3 regions of the Rhizobium sp. LEGMi-198b genome follow, and region 1 is predicted to be linked to each of the others. Evidence: predicted binding sites of a transcription regulator. Region 1 holds the regulator's gene; each other region holds the start of a gene.

Region 1 (6,563 bases):
GGCCAGCAGCCGGGCAACCGGGGCCGGATAGCTGTGCCGGGCGAGAATTGCGTCCAACAGCGGCCCAAGCTGCACGGCGCGGCCACGGACATCAAGACCCTCTACCTGGAAGGGAACGACATGATCGTCGCCGGCAAAATCGAATTGACCCAGCGAGGCTGCACTTTCCGCCATTGCTCTACTCCTACTGCGCCCGCGACATCAAACGCGGTTCTATATCTTCAGATCGCGCCCAGGCACCAAGCAAGAATCGACTTTTGCGCATGAAGGCGGTTTTCCGCCTCATCGAAAACAACGGATTGCGGACCGTCGATCACCTCGTCCGTCACTTCCTCCCCGCGATGGGCGGGCAGGCAATGCATGAACAACGCGTCCTTGCCGGCCTGTGCCATCAAAGCCGCGTTGACCTGATAGGGCTGGAAGACATTGTGACCGCGGGCCCGGTGCTCCTGATTCATGGAAACCCAGGTATCGGTTACCACACAATCGGCGCCGGCGACCGCACGGTCGGCATCATGCGAGAGCATGATTTCGGCGCCCTCGTTGCGGGCCCAGTTCAGATAGTGATCCTTCGGCTCGGAACCAAGGGGTACGGCCATGTTCATGCGATAGCCGAAACGGGCAGCCCCTTCGACCAGCGAATGCAGCACGTTGTTGCCGTCGCCGGTCCAGGCGATGGTCTTGCCCTTGATCGGACCGCGATGCTCCTCGAAGGTCATGATGTCGGCCATGATCTGGCAGGGATGCGTGTCGTCGGTGAGAGCGTTGATGACCGGCACGGTCGCGTGCTGGGCGAGTTCCAACAGGCGCGAATGTTCGGTCGTGCGGATCATGATGGCGTCGACATAGCGCGACAGCACCTTTGCCGTATCGCCGATCGTCTCGGCGCGGCCAAGCTGCATTTCCGTGCCGGACAGGAACAGCGTCTCGCCGCCGAGCTGGCGCATGCCGACATCGAAGGAGACGCGGGTGCGGGTGGATGGCTTCTCGAAGATCATCGCCAGCATCTTGCCGGCGAGCGGCTTGTCGGCCGCACCTGCCTTCAGCGCCTGCTTTCGCACGATGGCATCGTCGATGATGCTGCGCAGATCGGCAGCCGCGACGGCCGAGAGATCGAGAAAGTGTTTCGGTGAAGCCATGTCCCTACCTGTACTCCAAAAATGATAACGCCCGCCGTGGGGCAACAACGCCCCCGATCAGCGGGCGCTGAACTCAAGCCGACTTCTTGACGCGGGCGGCACGCAGGCTTTCGGCGGCACGTTCGATGCGGGCAATGCCTTCGCGCGCCTCCTCGGCCGTGACCACCAGCGGCGGCAGCAGACGGATGACGTTGTCGCCGGCCGGCACACCCAGCAGATGTTCGGCGCGGATCGCCTGCAGCAGGTCCGCCTGGGGAATGGCCGCCTTGATGCCGAGCAACAACCCTTCGCCGCGAACATCCTCGATAATATCCGGAAAACGATCCTTGAGCGAGGCCAAGCCCTGGCGGAACACCAACGCAACATCGCGCACATGCTGCAGGAAACCGTCTGATAGCACGACATCGAGCACGGCGTTGCCGACCGCCATGGCGAGCGGATTGCCGCCATAGGTCGAGCCATGCGTGCCCGCCTTCATGCCTGCGGCCGCTTCCGCGGTCGCAAGGCAGGCACCGAGCGGAAAGCCACCGCCGATGCCCTTGGCGACGGCCATGATGTCAGGCGTGATGCCGGCCCATTCATGGGCAAAGAGCTTGCCGGTGCGTCCGACGCCGGTCTGAACCTCGTCGAGGACCAGAAGCAGGCCATTCTCATCGCAAATCTGACGCAGGCCGCGCAGGAACTCGTTGGTCGCCGGGCGGATACCGCCCTCGCCCTGCACGGGCTCGATCAGGATCGCGGCTGTCGCATCGGTGATGGCGGCACGCACCGCGTCGAGATCGCCGAAAGGCACCTGGTCGAAGCCGGGCGCCTTCGGGCCGAAACCTTCGAGGTACTTTTCCTGGCCTCCGGCGGCGATCGTCGCGATCGTGCGGCCATGGAAGGCGCCTTCGAAGGTGATGATATGGAATTTCTCGGGATGACCCTTGTAGAACTGGTAGCGACGCGCCGTCTTGATGGCGCATTCCAGCGCCTCCGCACCGGAATTGGTGAAGAATACCTTATCGGCGAAGGTCGCCTCCGTCAGGCGCTTCGACAATTTCTCCTGACCCGGCACCTCATAGAGGTTGGACAGGTGCCAGACCTTATCGGCCTGCGACTTCAGCTCTGCAACCAGATGTGGATGGGCGTGGCCAAGCGAATTCACCGCGACGCCCGCGGCGAAATCGAGATAACGCTCGCCGGTCTCCGTGATCAGCCACACGCCCTCGCCTCGCTCGAACCGCAGCGGAGCACGCATATAGGTGTCATAAAGCGGCGCGGTTTCAGCCATGGCGCATTCTCCTCGATCACAACCTTTAGGGCCAATCGTTTCCTTCGAATGAAACGGGCCCGGAAAAATCAAAAATGCCGCCTTGCGGCGGCATGGGCACTATTGATGTTTTGCACTGCGATGTCAACAAAACTGGCGATTTAGCAGGTGCGGCAGAGCGCCTCTCGATGGATGGCATGTCTTCGACAACTTATATTGCATAAATGCCACTCACGTATAGCAAGTTGGGGAAAACCTCGAAATCGATTCCTCAAGATTCCCGCGACTCTTGTCACGGAGTCAGCCTCACACTAGGTTAAAAACCAATTACTAGACTGCATGCGGCGGAACTAGTCACCACAATTTTAAAGCGTTTCACGCCTCGACCCAATTCGAGGCAATGGTGAGGGATTCTGCCATCAGAAACGCGATAGCGGAGACAGGGCATGAATTGGACAGACGAACGCGTCGAGAAGCTGAAAAAGCTGTGGTCCGAAGGTTTGAGCGCCAGCCAGATCGCGGCACAGCTCGGTGGTGTCAGCCGTAATGCCGTCATCGGCAAAGTGCATCGCTTGAGCCTGCCGGGCCGAGCGAAGGCCGGTGGTGCGGCAACCACAGCTCGAGCGCCGAAGCGCAATACCTCGGCCCCACGCGCGCCGAATTACGCCTCGCGCGTTGCAACCCGCACGGTTACCCGCCAGCAGGGTGCGACGATGCTCAAGGAAGAGGTCGAGATCGATACGGTCAGCGAAGTCGAATATCGTCCGGCCGCCAATGTGGTCGTTCCGATCTCGCGCCGCCTCGGCCTGACGGAGCTCACGGAGCGCACATGCAAGTGGCCGGTCGGCGACCCGCTGAAGGAAGATTTTCACTTCTGCGGCAATGATAGCCCGGACTCTTCGCCCTACTGCACCTACCATCAGCGGCTGGCCTATCAGCCGGTGCATGACCGGCGCCGGGCCGCGCACTGAACCACACCAGCCAAATGAAAAACGGGCCGAAAGGCCCGTTTTCTGTTTCCGCCGCTATGTTGGATGGCCAATCGGGTTGCCCCGATCAGGCCTCCCCCATCAGGCCTCCATGGAATAACCCGCGCCGCGAACGGTGCGGATGACGTCCTGCATGTTGGAGAAATTCAGCGCCTTGCGCAGGCGGCCGACATGCACGTCGACGGTGCGTTCGTCGACATAGATATCATGCCCCCACACGCCGTCGAGCAACTGAGACCGAGAGAAGACGCGGCCGGGGGACGACATCAGGAATTCCAGAAGGCGGAATTCCGTCGGCCCCAACCGCACTTCACGGCTCTTTCGGTGGACGCGATGGGTTTCGCGGTCCAGTTCGATATCGCCGCAGCGCAGTACCGTGGACAGGACCTCCGGGCGGGCTCGGCGCAACATCGCCTTGACGCGGGCCATCAGTTCCGGCGTCGAGAACGGCTTGACGACATAGTCGTCCGCGCCGGTGGAAAGGCCGCGCACGCGCTCGCTTTCCTCGCCGCGAGCGGTGAGCATGATGATCGGCAGGCGCTCCGTCTCCGGCCGCATGCGCAGCCGACGGCAGAGCTCGATGCCGGACACGCCGGGGAGCATCCAATCGAGGATCAGAAGATCGGGGATGCGCTCCTGGAGGCGCAGCTCAGCTTCGTCGCCTCTCAGGATAGTGTCGACCTCGAAGCCCTCGGCCTCGAGATTATAGCGCAGCAGAACGCTTAGCGCTTCCTCGTCTTCTACAACAGCAACTCTCGGAACCATGCGCCTCTGGTCTCCTTCTCTTGGTGTCTACTTTATTCCGTTACCGAACCGACGGTGTTGGCGGTATCGTCCTTCGGGCGCTCGCCTTCGGGCTGGGCACCGGTCGCCATGTAATAGATCGTCTCGGCGATGTTCGTGGCATGGTCGCCGATGCGCTCGATGTTCTTGGCGCAGAAAAGAAGATGCGTGCAGGTGGTGATGTTGCGCGGATCTTCCATCATGTAGGTCAGCATCTCGCGGAAGAGCGAGGTGTACATGGCGTCGATTTCCTCGTCGCGTTCGCGGATCGACACGGCCTTGTCAGGTAAACGGGTCGAGTAGACGTCGAGCACTTCCTTGAGCTGGACGAGCGCCAGTTCGGAGAGGTGTTCGATGCCGCGGGCGAGACGACGCGGAACGCCGGTGCCCTGCACGGCGATGACGCGCTTTGCGGTGTTCTTGCCGAGATCGCCGACGCGCTCCAGATCGGCGGCGATGCGGATGGAGCCCATGATTTCACGCAGGTCCGCAGCCATCGGCTGACGGCGGGCGATGGTGACGATCGCCTTGTCGCCGACTTCGCGCTCGGCGTGGTCGAGAATGACGTCATCGGAGATGACCTTCTGCGCAAGGCTGGCATCGCCGTTTACCAGGGCGCGGACGCTGTCGCTGACCATCTGCTCCGCCAGGCCGCCCATTTCGGAAATGCGGCGCGTCAGGAACTTCAGGTCTTCGTCGTAAGCGGAGAGAATGTGTGTTGAGACCATTTTTTTATCCTCTAGGTGAAAGATGTGAAAGGAACCGCGCGGGGAGCATCATCAGCCAAAACGGCCCATGATGTAATCCTGCGTGCGGTAATCATCGGGATTGGTGAACATCTTATCGGTATCGTTCTCCTCGACCAGATGGCCGAGATGAAACATTGCGGTACGTTGCGAAACGCGGGCTGCCTGCTGCATGGAATGCGTCACGATGACGATCGTGAAGTTTTCCCGCAGCTCATGAATGAGTTCCTCGACTTTGGCGGTGGCGATCGGATCGAGCGCGGAGCACGGCTCGTCCATGAGAATGACCTCGGGACTGACGGCGACGGCGCGGGCGATGCAGAGGCGTTGCTGCTGACCGCCTGAGAGGCTAGTGCCGGCATCATAGAGCCGGTCCTTCACCTCGCCCCACAGCCCGGCCTTCTGCAGACTGGTTTCGACGATATGGTCGAGATCGCTCTTGGACCGATGCAGCCCATGGATACGCGGACCATAGGCCACATTCTCGTAGATCGACTTCGGAAACGGATTGGGCTTCTGAAACACCATGCCGACGCGGGCACGCAGCTCGACGACATCGATTGAGTTGTCGTAGATATCCTGATCGTCGAGCGTGATTTTGCCGGTGACGCGGCAGGTGTCTATCGTATCGTTCATGCGGTTGAGGCAACGCAGGAAGGTGGACTTGCCGCAGCCGGAAGGACCGATCAGCGCGGTGACAGTGTTGGCGCGGATGTTCAGATCCACGTCGAACAGCGCGCGCTTCTCGCCATAATGGACCGAGACGGCCTGACCGATCATCTTGTAGGGGATCGTCATCATCTTCTTGGCCAGTGCTTTTTCGCTCGCGGCTTCCGTCATCATGTTCATTCCATCGCCTCCCGTCACCAGCGCCGCTCAAAGCGACGGCGCAGCAGGATGGCCCCGATGTTCATCGCAACAAGGAAGAAGAGCAGGACGATAATGGCTCCGGAGGTTCTCTCGACAAAGGCGCGCTCAGCTTCGCTCGCCCACATGTAGATTTGCACCGGCAGGGCCGTCGAAGGATCGAGCGGCCCTCTCGGATAGTTGGCGACGAAGGCGACCATGCCGATCAGAAGCAGCGGCGCCGTCTCGCCGAGCGCATGGGCAAGGCCGAGGATCGTACCCGTCAGGATACCCGGCATGGCGAGCGGCAAGACGTGATGGAAAACCATCTGCATGCGCGATGCGCCAAGCCCGAGCGCGGCACTGCGGATCGACGGCGGCACGGCGCGCAATGCCGAGCGCGTGGCGATGATGATCATCGGCAGCGTCATCAGGCTCAGCACCAGCCCGCCGACCAGCGAGGCGGAACGCGGCAGGCCCATGAAGTTGATGAAGACCGAGAGGCCGAGCAGGCCGTAGACGATCGACGGCACCGCGGCGAGATTGTTGATGTTGACCTCGATCAGATCCGTCAACCGGTTCTTCGGCGCGAATTCCTCAAGGTAGATCGAGGCGGCGACGCCGACCGGCAGCGCCAAGACCAGCACGGTCAACATGAGATAGAGCGAGCCGATTAGCGCGACGCCGAGACCCGCGGCCTCCGGGCGACTGGAATTGCCGGACAGGAACAGACCGGTATTAAACGCCTCGTGCAGGGCGCCGGCGGCGGCGAGCTGCCTCATCCAGGCGAGTTGCTGGTCGGAGACCT
Region 2 (6,563 bases), 110 kb from region 1:
CAGCCGAGCACGGCTTCGATGAAGAGCAGACCATCAACGCCTTCCTGCATGCGTCTCGCCTCGGCCTCTTCGAGATCTCCTGGAATGTTCTTTGCCCCGGCTGCGGCGGAGTGCTGGATGCCAATACCTCGCTGAAAACCGTTCAGAGCGACACCTATAGCTGCGCGCTGTGCGCTGCCGGCTATGAGCCGACCCTCGACGAGATGGTCGAAGTCACCTTCACCGTCAGCCCGCGCGTGCGCCATATCGAGGCTCACAATCCGCACGAATTGCCGCCCTTCGAATATTTTCGGCAGATTTATTGGGGTTCCGGCGTCGATCTTCCCGACGAGGGTTACGAGGCGAAAGTAGATCAATTCGTCCTGGAGGCGCTGGAACTGCCTGCCGGAGAAAAAGCCGTCGTATCGCTTCAGTTGCCGGCGGAGTACGTCATCATCTTCGAGCCGGTTACGCATGCGGCTCAATTCGTCGATGTGAAAGGCGAACCATCGAAGGAGCGGCAGACCCTCACGCTCGTATTCGATCGCATGCACCGGCACAGCGAACCTATTACCTTACGACCCGGTCCTCTGCGCATTCTGATGGAAAACCACACGGAGGTCCGCACACTGCCATCAATCTGCGTGGCCAATGACGTGCTTCACAGCCTGCTGGGTCAGCGGCGTCCATTCCTCACCGCCAAGCGATTGCTCTCGAACCAAACTTTCCGCGACATCCACCGTACGGACACGATTGACGTGGACCAGCGGCTGAAGATCACCAGCCTCACTTTTCTGTTCACCGATTTGCGCGGCTCGACGGCGCTGTATGAAAGGGTCGGCGACCTTGCCGCTTTCGATCTGGTGAGGACCCATTTCAGCATTCTGCATGAGATCGTTGGTGCAGAGGCAGGTGCGGTGGTCAAAACCATCGGCGATGCGGTCATGGCGACGTTTCCAACCCCGGACCGAGCGCTGGCGGCGGCAATGCGGATGCGCGAAGCAATGCTCAGCCTTAACAAGGAGCGCGGCAACGACGATCTTCTTCTAAAGATCGGCATTCACGAGGGACCGTGCATCGCCGTCAGCCTGAACGAGCGTCAGGACTATTTCGGGCAGACAGTCAACATCGCTTCCCGCGTCCAGCATCTCGCCAATTCGCACGAAATATTCGCCACAGGGTCCGTACTCGACAACCCCCGCGCCAGCGAATTGCTGACGACCCATGGTTTGCAGCCGCAGTCCCACCATGTCTCGCTCCGCGGCATTACGGATGAGATTGATATTTTTGCGATTCCCTGAGGATGGCCGTTACCCGCCCAGCCCGGCTTGCGCCGATCAGCTCGCGAAGCGACCGGCGTCGGCGCCGTAATAGTTGACGTAGCGGTCCGAAATGCTGGCGATCGGCAAGACGATCAACACGTCCGTCGTGTTGAAGGCATGATCGACGACGGCGGTGGAACCGACCATGGCACCGAGACGCAGGTAACCCTTGATCAGCGGCGGCAGCGCCATCAGCGCCTTCTTGGAATTGACCGCTTCGACCGGCATCAGGTCCATGGTGCGGGCAAGCGACGGCAGCGCGCTGACGGCCCATTCATCCTTGGCAATGACATTGTGGTAGAGGAAAGAGAGAGCCAGCGCATGCTGCTCCGGACGGATGCCGGGGAAGGAGGCGCAGCCGAACATGGCGTTCATGCCGTGTTTCAGAGAATAGGCCCAATTGCCCTGCCACAGCAGTTCGACCGTGCGCTTGGTGCGATATTCCGGCAGTACACAGGAACGGCCGAGTTCCATGAAGCGCTTTTCTGGATGGCGAGCGAGCAGAGCGTCGATATCGAATTCGGAGGAAGAATAGAAACCACCATTCGCCATCGCCACGTCCTGGCGCAGCAAACGATAGGTGCCGACGATCTGGTCTTCCGAATCGCCTTCCAGCGAGCGGTCGAGAACCAGCAGATGGTCGCAGATCGAATCCCAGCTATCGATATCGCGCTGCCGACGCATGGCATCGGCCGGGAGTTGCGCATTCATCTCCTCAACGAAGACGCGATAGCGCACCGCCTGAGCAGCATCAATTTCCCGCGCCGTGCGAGCAAGGCGCGTTTCTAGATTTCCGATGCGTCCGAGCACATCGCTGGCAACCGGCGCAACCGTTGCCTTTGAAGACTGAACCATTTCGCCCTGAGCTTCGCGATTCAAAATTTCGATGGACATGGCGACTCCCCCTCTACGGGTTAATATAGGCGCCATAAAGCAAATTCGTGCGACAGGAAAGTGACATGGTGCGTTGCGAAAAGCAAGAACCGTGCCTGTTTCCACCACCGAATTTGGACAAAGCCCTTGTATCCCAGGGGATACTCTTAAAAGATGCGAAGCGGCTTTTGGCTCAGTTCGTCATCACGTGGCCGGATAGGGCCGAATCGCGATTCGGGGACATGTTTTCAATCTAGCCGCGTCCGAAAGCCTGCTTGGACAGGCCTTGCACCTCGGCGATCAGGCGATCGGGATCGACCGGCTTGACGATGACGGCATCGGCCCCGGAAAGCAGGGCCTGGCGACGGATGGCGTCGCGGCTGTCGGCGGTCAGCACGATCACAGGCAGCGGCGAAAGGCCGTATCGGCGCTCCAACGCCCTCAGTTGCGCGAGCATCGCCGCGCCCTCGCCGCCTGGCATGGTGAGGTCGGTGACGACGACGTCAGGGCGGTTCTCGCTGTTTTCGGCGCGGGCGAGCAAATTATCGAAATCCTCGACGAGACGAACCCTGTGGCCGGCTTTAGCGAGCATGGCGCGCACCAGCATGGCATTGACGGGATCGTCTTCGCCCAAAAGAACGTTGAGGGCGGCATCTGCCGCCTCCGGTGTCACGAGACTGATCTCGGGCGGGCTGTTCAGCACATCGCGCTTTTCCATGCCGCGCATGCGGCCGCTCAGCACATCGATCAGCGATTGTTCGCGCAGCGGCCGAATGAGCCAGGCATCGAAGAGATCGAGCGGATGCGTATTGCGCTCTTCCGGATTGACCAGAAAGATCTTTCTGAGGCCGGACGCGGCAAGCTCGGTCCCTTCGCGGAAATACCAGGGCGCCATGCGATGATCGACGATGAGATCCGTGAGCGGCATGCCTGCGTCGTGAGGCGCAGACTGCGCCAGGTTTTTCACATCATCGGGACCGATCACCCGGCAGTGGCCGCCGAGCGTGCGGATGGTGTCGGCAATCGCAGTGCTTGCCGCCCCTTCCGGCGCCAGCAGCAGGACACGGGAACCTTTGAGCAGTTCGCTGCGCCCAGCCGGCTCGTTCTCCGCGGCGACGACGGAAATCGGAAAACGGACGGTGAATTCACTGCCCTCGCCCCGCGCACTGGAAACGCTCAAGGTGCCGCCGAACTCGCGCAGGATGCGGGCGGAGATTGCCAGCCCCAGGCCTGTGCCGGCGCTTCTGTCCAACACATTGCCCGCCTGTTCGAACTCGCCGAAGATGCGTGCCTGCTCCTCCTCGGTCATTCCCGGGCCGCTATCCCTGACCGATATCACCAGGTCATCGCCATCAAGGCCGGCGCGGATCAGCACGCCACCGGTCTGCGTGAACTTCACGGCGTTGCCGATGACATTGAACAACACCTGACGCAGCCGGGCAGGATCGAATTCCATGGTTTCGGGAACATCCGCCGCGACGGTCGCGGCGATCTCGATGCCTTTTTCATGGGCGCGATGGGCGAGCATCTCGACAACGCCTTCCAGCAGCGGCCGCAGATGTTCGGTGCGCGGCCGGAGCTGGAAGCGGCCGACTTCGATCGTCGAGAAATCCAGCAGGTCTTCGACGAGCTGCACCAGGGCGTTGCCGGACTGGCGGATACCGGTCAGGTAATTGGCCTGCTCCAGCGTCAGCGGCGTCTGGGCAAGCAGATGGTTCATGCCGAGAATTCCCGACAGGGGCGTGCGGATCTCGTGGCTGACGGTGGCGAGCAGCCGTGATTTGGCGGCACTGTTGTATTCCGCCTTCAGCCTTGCCTCCTCGCGAAGGCGCGCTGCCTGCCGTTCCTCGGTGACGTCGCGGGCGACGCTCTGGATTCTCAATTGTCCGGTGGCGGGATCGCGGAACATGACATCGTGCCATGCGAAGATGCGCGGGCCTTCCGGCGTGGAAATCTCCGCATCCTGACGCTGGGAATCCGTCGCAACCCGGAAGACGAGTCCCGCCGCCTCCAGCGTCAAACCCTCCGGGTTCGACTTGCCGGTCAGGTTACGGAAGGTGGCGTTGGCATGGACGATGCGGCGTTCGATGTCGCGTGTCACCGTGATATCGCCAAGCGCATCGTGGATAGTGGCGAGCAGGCTGGTGCTTTCGTTGCTCTCCCAGAGACGGTCATGCTCGTGTTCGCTGAGTGCCAGCATATCCGCTATGACCTTGCGGGCAGCAAGTCGCCTGCGCAAGACACCGGCGCCGACGATCGCCAGCGCTATCAGTCCCAGCAAACCGGCAAGCGCCAGCGGGCCACCGGCATAGCCGACCGACATGAGCGCCACGCCGGCGATCAAACCGCCACCGTTCAACCAATGGCGGTGCAGCCATAGGGAAAAATCGGACGGCGACGTATCCGGTCTGTTAGCCGGCGAAATCTCGATGGGATCGGTGGCCATGAGCGGCGTGCCGCCCACCGGCCGTTCGCGCGGCGCGTCGTGGTCGTCGGTGGTGGTGGCGACAAGCTTTTCCTGCAGATTTGCCAGAGTGCTCATGTGGCCTTACTAACATGAGCACTGTTCCCGATGCCTTCAGGGATTCGCTAGAATTTTAAGCTTTTGCCTTTTTCGGCAGAAGCAGCTCGTCCAGAATGACGCAACCGGCCCCGACAGTGATGAAACTGTCGGCGAGATTGAAGACGGCAAACGACCATGTTTCCGTATGGAAGAGAATATAGTCGATCACATGACCATAGAGGAACCGGTCGATCAGGTTGCCGAGCGCACCGGCTATGATCAACGCGAAGCCGAGATGGGCAAGCCAGCGATGATTGGGCGTCCGTCGCCAGAGCCAGAGCACGAAAACGACGATGACGAGGCGCATGCCGACGATGAACCAGCCGTCCATGCCCGATAGCATCGAGAAGGCGACCCCAAGATTATAGGTGCGATAGAGCGCCAGCATCGGAATGACCGGCACCATCTCCTGCAAAGGCAGCCAGTTGTCGACCATGAGCTTGACGGCCTGGTCGAGGATGACAGCGGCCACAATGAAAATCAGGATCGGCATGGGCCGGGAAAACAGTGCGGGTTTTACGGGCGCCTGTTCGTTTATCTCGCTGTCAGTCATCGCGTCTCGCTGAGGGTCAGAAGATGGCGGCGGGCTTCGAACAGCATCACCGCCGTCGCCACTGCCAGGTTGAGGCTATCGGCACGGCCGGCCTGCGGGATGCGGGCAAGCGCATCGGCCTCCTTCGCCAAGGCATCCGGCAAGCCGGACTGTTCGTTGCCCATCAGCAGCACGACGGGCTTCTTCTTGTAGTCGATCGTGCGGTAGTCGACGGCGCCGGCCAGATGGGTGGCGACGACGGAAACACCCGCCGTCTTCTTCCAGGCCAGAAACTCCTCCGGCGTCGCCTTGACGACGGGAACGGCGAAGACCGAGCCCATGGTTGCCCTGACCGTTTCCAGCGAAAACGGGTCCGTCGTCTCGCCAACGAGGATGACGCCAGAGGCGCCGGCTGCATCCGAGGTTCGGATGATGGTGCCGAGATTGCCGGGGTCACGCACGCGATCGAGCGCCACCCAGGTATCGCCGGCTTTCGGCTTGACGTCACGAAGCTGCCGCCAGCGCTGATCGAATATGCCGACCACCATCTGCGGATTGTCACGGCGGGTGATGGAGGCGATAACCTTTTCGCTGACTTCGAGCACCAGCCCGCCGGCCGCGACGGTCTTGGCGGCCACCTGCTCGACCAGCGGCTTGCCCTTGGCGGCCTTGGCATAGACCAGCGTGCGAATGGTCCAGCTGAGCTCCAGGGCATCAATGACCAGCTTCAAGCCTTCCGCCAGGAAAGCGCCGCTCTCCTCGCGGGACTTCTTATTGGTCAGCGCCTTGATATCCTTGATGATCGGATTGGCAAGGGAGGTGACTTCCTTGACATGTCCGACCTTGCGAGGGCCGTCACTACGGAAATCCTGGTTCATTTCGGCACCCAGCGGCTGAAGAGAGATGTGGAGAGTGCCCGGCCCGGCGTCTTGCCGTCGAGGCCAGCCTCGCGGATTACCAGTTCGCCGGATTCGACGACGCCACCGGCGCCCCGCATGGTTTCGCGCATCAGCTCATGGATCGAATAGAAGCTGGCGCGGATGGAATAGGCAGTCAGCACCAGGCCAAGAGCCTTAGGCGACAGGATCTCACGGCAAATGTCGAGCATCGACGGCAGGTGTTCGAAGAGATGCCAGACCTCGCCATTCGGGCCGCGGCCGAATTTCGGCGGGTCCGTCAGGATGATGTCGTATTTATTTCCGCGCCGTTCCTCGCGCAAGATGAATTTCATGGCGTCTTCGCAGATCCAGCGGATCGGCAGCTTTTCCATGCGGCCGAGCGCCTGGTTTTCCCG
Region 3 (6,563 bases), on a different contig from region 1:
GCATCGGCCCAGCCGTGATCGAAGACATATTCACCCTGGCTGTGATTCTTGAGATAGCCGGGCACGGCGCCGATCAACTGGCCGCTATCGGTTTCGAGCAGCAGGTGATTGCCGAGCCAGCCGGTTTTATCAGTGGCGGAGCCTGACTCCTCCAGCGAGGACAGAAAAGCATGCGAGACAAACGGATTATACGGCAACACCGTACCCGCTCTCGATGCCCCGGCGAGCTTGGACCAGCCCTCCGGAGCGATGTTTTTGAAGGAACGTTCGACTCGAATGGATAATTCGTCTGTCATCAAATTCGTCTGTTACGAAGAAAGGGCAGGGCTCTCCCTTGGGTCGAACCCTTCGAAGGTCATTTGGTCTGCGTTGGCGAATGTGTGTTTACGGGCCGCTTCGTCGCGCACGGTCCAGGTGATGACCGGGATGCCGCGCTGGCGCTGCGCCGTGATGAAGGGGTTGGGCAGGTGGCCATAGAAATACGAGATGAAGTCTAGCCCAAGCTGCATGGCTTCGTCATGCTTAAAAAATGTCTCGGGCTCGTTTCCATCCGCCGTTAGGCCGACAGGGTAGGGCGCGTTAAGCGCCTTCAGATCCTTGAGCAGCCAATGGTCGAAGCTCATCAGCGCGACAGGGCCTTTATAGCCTTCAAGCACTTCCAGCACGGATTCTGCAAAGCCCTCGTCGTCGCCTTCGCGGCCCTTGAGCTCCAGCACCAGCGGTACCTTGCCATCGCAGAGCTTGAGGAGCTGTTTCAGCGTCGGGATCTTGTCGTTGGTGCCGCCGACAGAAAGCAGGCCGAGTTCGGCCGAGGTACGGTCACGAAGCTGGCCGGGGAGATTGCAGACGCGCTGGAGGTCGTCGTCATGAAAGACGACCGGAACGCCGTCGGCTGCATAATGCAGATCGCATTCAATGGAAAAACCCGCCTCGATTGCCCGGCCAAAGGCCGACAGCGTGTTTTCCCAAACCTGCTTGTTCATGTCGTGATAGCCGCGATGGGCGACAGGACGTTCGGTAAGCCAGGCAATCTTGCTCATTATGCGATTTCCATGATGGCATCGATCTCGACGGCGGCGTTCAGCGGCAGCGCCGCCATGCCGACCGCGGCGCGCGCATGCTTGCCAGCGTCGCCAAGTACATTTGCCAGAAGATTGGAGGCGCCGTTGATCACAAGATGTTGTTCGACGAATTCGGGTACCGAAGCGACGAAACCGTTCAGCTTGATGATGCGCTTGATGCGGCCGAGATCGCCATCCAAGGCCGCCTTCGCCTGGGCGAGGATATTGATGGCGCAAAGCTCGGCAGCGCGTTGGCCGCCGGCAACGTCGACATCCTTGCCGAGAAGGCCGGTGACGCCGAGCTTGCCGTTTTCCATCGGCAACTGCCCGGACAAATAAAGAAGATTGCCGCTGATGACATAGGGTACATAGTTTGCGGCCGGCGCAGCGGCCTGAGGCAGGACGATGCCAAGCTCCTTCAGACGGCTCTCGATAGCGTCGGACATTTTCATCTCCCGTTTTGTTGTAAAATCTTCAAAAATCCGGCATCAAGCTTAGATTCCCTTTGCCGGGCGCGAGGCGATCTTGGACGAGATAACGCCAAATCAAAAGGCAGAGCGAGATGACGAATTGATGACGGGCCGCCTCACTCTAGCCGAAGCGTTCTTATAGCATCGCGTGCGAGTCCAACAGGAGATAATGAATGTTCCGCTCGAGTCTTGCCGCCGTTATCGTTTCGAGTTTAGGCGTCGCGTCTCTGGGCGCCTCCGCCGCCGCGGCGGGTCCGACTGGGTTGATCGCGCATCGCGCCGTCTACGATCTCGAACTGAAGGACGCCTCAGACCGATCGGGCATCGCCGGCATGTTTGGCCGTATGGTCTATGAGTTCGACGGCTCCGACTGCACCGGTTTCACCACCAATTTCCGTTTCGTCACACAGATCGACACGGGTGATTCAACGCGCGTCAGCGACCAGCAGACGACCACATTCGAGGATCTCGTCAAGCGCACTTTCCGCTTCGAGACCAAATCCTATACGGACGATCAACTCGACAAGGACGTGCGCGGCGCGGCGGCCGACGATCAGAAGGGCATTAAGGTCGATCTGACCCAGCCAAAAGCGAAGCAGATCGAACTCATCCAGAGCCGCTTTCCGACAGAGCATATGCTCGACATCATCCATAATGCCAAGCTGGGCAGGAATTTCTTCGAGGCCGAGGTTTTCGACGGCTCCGATGATGGGGATAAGTCGTTGATCGCAACAACCGTCGTCGGTAAGCAGTCGACGCCCGCAACCGATGACCCCGATGCCGAAAAGGCCGGCATCTTCGCCAAGACACCGTTCTGGCCGGTGACCGTCGCCTATTTCAACGACAAGTCCAAGGGTGACGCCATCCCGGTCTACCGTATGTCGTTCAAGCTCTACGAAAACGGCATCACCCGCGACCTCACCATGGACTATGGTGATTTCGTTCTGACCGGCAAGCTCTCCAAGCTTGAAGTACTCGACACCAAGGCCTGCCAATAGGCTTTGGGAGGGCCCAGCCACAACGCAAAATCTTCGTCATAAAACTGTGTCCGAAGCTTCACTATTCTGGGAAGCATTCGGCACGCCCGTGAGTGAGTCTCAGTTCCGCAGTGCCGATCTGAAATTGTAGCGGGCCATGCGGGCCGCGCCGGTTATTGAAGAATGATCGGCAGATGTTCCGCAGTCCAGGTCCGTGTTGATAGACGAGAAAGCACGAGCTATGGCCAATACTGATCTCGCCCCGACCGCAAGCACCACTTTGCCGGTCGTTGCCGCTGATCCGGCGGAAATCGCCCGCATCGGCGACACCATCGATCTGACCGACCGCGCCGGCATTTCCGTTTACGGCGACCGCGCCCAGCAGTCCGTCTCCGACTATTCCGACCGGATTCTCCGCGAGGTCCGCAATCGGGATCTCGGCGAAGTCGGCAAGTTGCTGACCGATATCATCATCAAGTCGAAGAAGCTCGACCCGGCATCGCTGAAGGATGAGGGCTTTCTTTCCAAGATTTTCTCGTCGTTCAAGGCCCGCCTGGAGCGCTTCAAGGAGGAATTCGAGGATGTGGCCGGCCAGATCGACCGCATTGGCCTCGAGCTCGACCGGCATAAGGATACGCTGCGCCGCGACATCGCACTTCTCGACGATCTTCACGAGGAGACGAAGCAGTCCATCCTGCAGCTCGACGCCTATGTGCAGGCTGGCAAGACTTTCGCAGAGCGTTTTCGCAGTGTCGAACTGCCGAAGTTGAAAAGTGCCGCCGAGGCCGCGGCTGCCAATCCCGGCGGCGGTATGCTGGAGGCTCAGACCTATCAGGACAGCTTGCAGGCCCTCGACCGATTGGAGAAGCGGGTGTTCTACCTGCAGCAGGCGCGCCAGCTCGGCATTCAGCAATTGCCGCAGATCCGCATCGTGCAGGCCGGTGACGAGACGCTGATCGAGAACCTGCAGGCGACGTCGGCGCTGACGGTGCCGGCCTGGAGGCAGAAGATGGTGATCCTGCTTGGGCTGTCGAGGCAGAAATCAGCGCTTGAGCTGCAGAAGACCGTGACCGACGCCACCAACGACATGATCCGACAGGCGTCCGAGATGATGAAGGACCAGGCGATTGCCATCGAACAGCAGTCGCAGCGCGGTATCGTCGATATCGATACGCTCGCTGCCGCCAACCGTGACCTGATCGATACGATCAACGGTGTCCTGAAGGTGCAGGAAGAAGGCCGCAGGAAGCGCGCTCAGGCTGAGCAGCAGATGGAGAAAATGACCATCGATCTCAAGAAAGCGATGATCGAGGCGCGATGAGCGGCATGATGATCCGCACACTCCTCACCGGCCTGGCGCTGACGGCAGCTCTAGCCCTGACGGGCTGCAATTCCGGCGCAGGACCGAAGTTCTCGATCGTCTCCGGCTCGGAAAACACCGTTATCCAGCCGATCGTCGAAGAATTCTGCAAGCAGAAGAGCGCGACCTGCAGCTTCACCTACGAAGGCACGCTGGATATCGGCCTTGCGCTGCAAAGCAATGAGGGTGTCGAGCAGGACGCGGTCTGGCCGGCATCGAGCGTCTGGGTTGACATGTTCGACACCAAACGCCGGGTGAAGTCCCTGACCTCGGTGGCACAGACACCGGTCATCCTCGGCGTGCGCAAATCCAAGGCGCAGGCGCTCGGCTGGATCGGCAAGCCGGTCTTTATGAAGGACATATTGGCGGCAGTGAAGAGCGGCTCGCTGAAGTTTCTCATGACCTCGGCAACCCAGTCCAATTCAGGCGCGAGCGCCTATTTGGCTATGCTCTCCAGCGCGCTTGGCAATAAACCCGTTATCGAGCCGGGCGATCTCGACAAGCCCGACCTCCAAGGCACCGTCAGGGCGTTGCTTGCTGGGGTCGAACGCTCGTCCGGGTCCTCCGGCTGGCTCGCGGACCTCTACACGGACTCCGCTGGCAAGGGCGTGCTCTACGATGCCATGTGGAATTACGAAGCGGTGCTGAAGGAGACCAACGACAAGCTTGTCGGCATGGGCAAGGAGCCGCTCTATGCGATCTATCCGGCCGACGGTGTGGCGATTGCGGATTCACCGATCGGCTTTATCGATCATGGACGCGGTCCTGAGGTCGAGACCTTCTTCAACGAACTCGTTGCCTATCTGCGTTCCGCGCCTGTGCAGAAGCGTATTGCCGATACCGGCCGCCGCATTCCGTTGGGAGACGTCGCCGCCAAAGCGGACCCGAATTGGAATTTCGATCCGACCCGGCTCGTAACGGCGATCCGCATGCCGGAGCCGGCTGTGATTCGCCAGGCGCTCGATCTCTATCAGGGCGCTTTGCGTAAGCCTTCGCTAACAGCTCTTTGTCTCGACTTCTCCGGTTCGATGGGAGGCAAGGGCGAACAGCAATTGCAGGCGGCCATGCAGTTTCTGTTCAATCCAAATGAAACTGGCAAGGTGCTGGCGCAATGGACGCCGGCGGATCGCATCATGGTCATTCCTTTCGACAGCCGCGTGCGGACGACCCTTTTGGCGACGGGCGACCCGGCGCAACAGAAGAGCCTTGTCGAGAAGGTGTCGCTGCAGCATGCCGATGGCGGTACCGATATGTACGCCTGCGCAAGCCGAGCGCTTGATCGCATGAAGGATACCCCAAATCTGTCGTCCTATCTGCCGGCGATCGTCATCATGACCGATGGAAAGTCCGAGGATGCAAGCCGCGATTTTCTGAGCGAGTGGACGGCAACCAACCCGCATGTGCCGGTCTTCGGCATCACCTTTGGCGACGCCGACAAGTCGCAGCTTGATGCCTTGACCAAGGCGACATCGGGGCGTGTATTCGATGGCCGCGGCGATCTCGTCAGCGCGTTCCGCGCTGTGCGTGGTTACAACTAGGACAGCAATGCGTAACTGGTTCGGCAATGACTGGAATTGGATCGTGGCGGGGCTTGCCGCTGCGATCGTCGTTCCCGTCTTGAGCTTCTTTGCGAAGATGCCATTGTGGATCGCGGCCGTCATCGGTCTGCTCGTCTTTGCAGGTCTTGTCTTCACCCTGTCGCCGCGCCGGCTTTTCGAAGGTCTGGATGCCAAAGCCATCGGCAGGGGACGTCTCGATTTCGCGCGTGATCTCTTGAATGCGGCTGCACCGGCGGCGCAAAGGCTGGAAGCCTCGGCGGACCACATTACCAACAAGGTGACGGCAAAGCGCGTGCGGCATCTGGCCGAAATCGCCGCAGATGTCTTTGCCAAGGTGGAGGCGAGCCCGGAAAGCGCCGGCACCGTACGGCGGTTCCTCAGTTACTATCTGCCGCGCGCGGCTGAAGTCGCCGAGGGTTTCGCCACCCTCGAGGCCAAACGCGTGCCCGACCAGAAGCGATTGCAGGATGTGGAGCTGGTGCTCACCAAGCTTGAGGACGCCTTCGTGCATTATTCGGATAGCCTCGTCGACGACAGGCTCGACACGTTGGACACGGAACTGCGCCTCATACAGGCTTCGCTCAAAGAGGATATCGGACGCTGATGGTCATTTCTCGCCGCGCCTTTGGAGTGGGACTTCTTGCTGCCAGCGTCGCCGGCACCGGCGGCTATTTCGCCGCGAAGGACAGGCCGGAGTTCCAGGGGCTACTCGGCAACCGCACGAAACTCTTCGGTTTCATCGGCGGGGAGAAAGAATCCTTTCTGGCTGACGAGGATGTCGTCGGCGCCCTGCGGGGCTACGGACTGGATATAGATACGCGTGTGGCCGGCTCCGTCGAGATGGTGCGCGAGCAGGCGCTTCTGCAGCAGAACCCCGCTTTCCTCTGGCCATCCTCCTCGATCATGGTCGATATCGCCCGGCAGAACGGCATCAAGATCCGCAACGACCGTGTCGTGCTGAATACGCCGGTGGTTGTCTACACCTGGCAGCCGGTGGTCGACGGATTGATAAAATCCGGGCTGGTTACTGTGACACCCACGGGACAGCATCAGCTTGATCTGAAGGCATTGCTCGATGCCGTCCTTGCAGGAACGAACTGGTCCAAGCTCGGGGTCGCCTCGCTCTACGGGCAGGC

The links. The regulator PhoB, encoded in region 1, activates phosphate uptake and scavenging genes when phosphate is short. The targets are predictions, from matches to a motif close to TGTCATNNANCTGTCAT.
Region 2: a site for PhoB is predicted at 2,245-2,261, ahead of olsB (l-ornithine N(alpha)-acyltransferase). Genes of this name have one in related genera too.
Region 3: a site for PhoB is predicted at 2,564-2,580, ahead of ACXHXG_RS27830 (toxic anion resistance protein). Genes of this name have one in related genera too.

What each region holds. Positions count from the first base shown of each region.
Region 1 is NZ_JBSYVH010000001.1:949,747-956,309, forward strand. It holds gene ACXHXG_RS04610 (Hsp33 family molecular chaperone) at 1-174, opposite strand, end outside; gene argF (ornithine carbamoyltransferase) at 222-1,139, opposite strand; gene ACXHXG_RS04620 (aspartate aminotransferase family protein) at 1,213-2,412, opposite strand; gene ACXHXG_RS04625 (GcrA family cell cycle regulator) at 2,838-3,362, shown strand; gene phoB (phosphate regulon transcriptional regulator PhoB) at 3,462-4,145, opposite strand; gene phoU (phosphate signaling complex protein PhoU) at 4,178-4,891, opposite strand; gene pstB (phosphate ABC transporter ATP-binding protein PstB) at 4,943-5,758, opposite strand; gene pstA (phosphate ABC transporter permease PstA) at 5,773-6,563, opposite strand, start outside.
Region 2 is NZ_JBSYVH010000001.1:1,063,118-1,069,680, forward strand. It holds gene ACXHXG_RS05175 (adenylate/guanylate cyclase domain-containing protein) at 1-1,280, shown strand, start outside; gene olsB (l-ornithine N(alpha)-acyltransferase) at 1,317-2,195, opposite strand; gene ACXHXG_RS05185 (hybrid sensor histidine kinase/response regulator) at 2,428-4,716, opposite strand; gene lspA (signal peptidase II) at 4,772-5,290, opposite strand; gene ACXHXG_RS05195 (TrmH family RNA methyltransferase) at 5,287-6,147, opposite strand; gene ACXHXG_RS05200 (class I SAM-dependent methyltransferase) at 6,144-6,563, opposite strand, start outside.
Region 3 is NZ_JBSYVH010000009.1:35,550-42,112, forward strand. It holds gene ACXHXG_RS27810 (GNAT family N-acetyltransferase) at 1-296, opposite strand, end outside; gene ACXHXG_RS27815 (glycerophosphodiester phosphodiesterase) at 309-1,040, opposite strand; gene ACXHXG_RS27820 (RidA family protein) at 1,040-1,507, opposite strand; gene ACXHXG_RS27825 (cell envelope integrity EipB family protein) at 1,705-2,529, shown strand; gene ACXHXG_RS27830 (toxic anion resistance protein) at 2,750-3,829, shown strand; gene ACXHXG_RS27835 (substrate-binding domain-containing protein) at 3,835-5,406, shown strand; gene ACXHXG_RS27840 (5-bromo-4-chloroindolyl phosphate hydrolysis family protein) at 5,414-6,031, shown strand; gene ACXHXG_RS27845 (hypothetical protein) at 6,031-6,563, shown strand, end outside.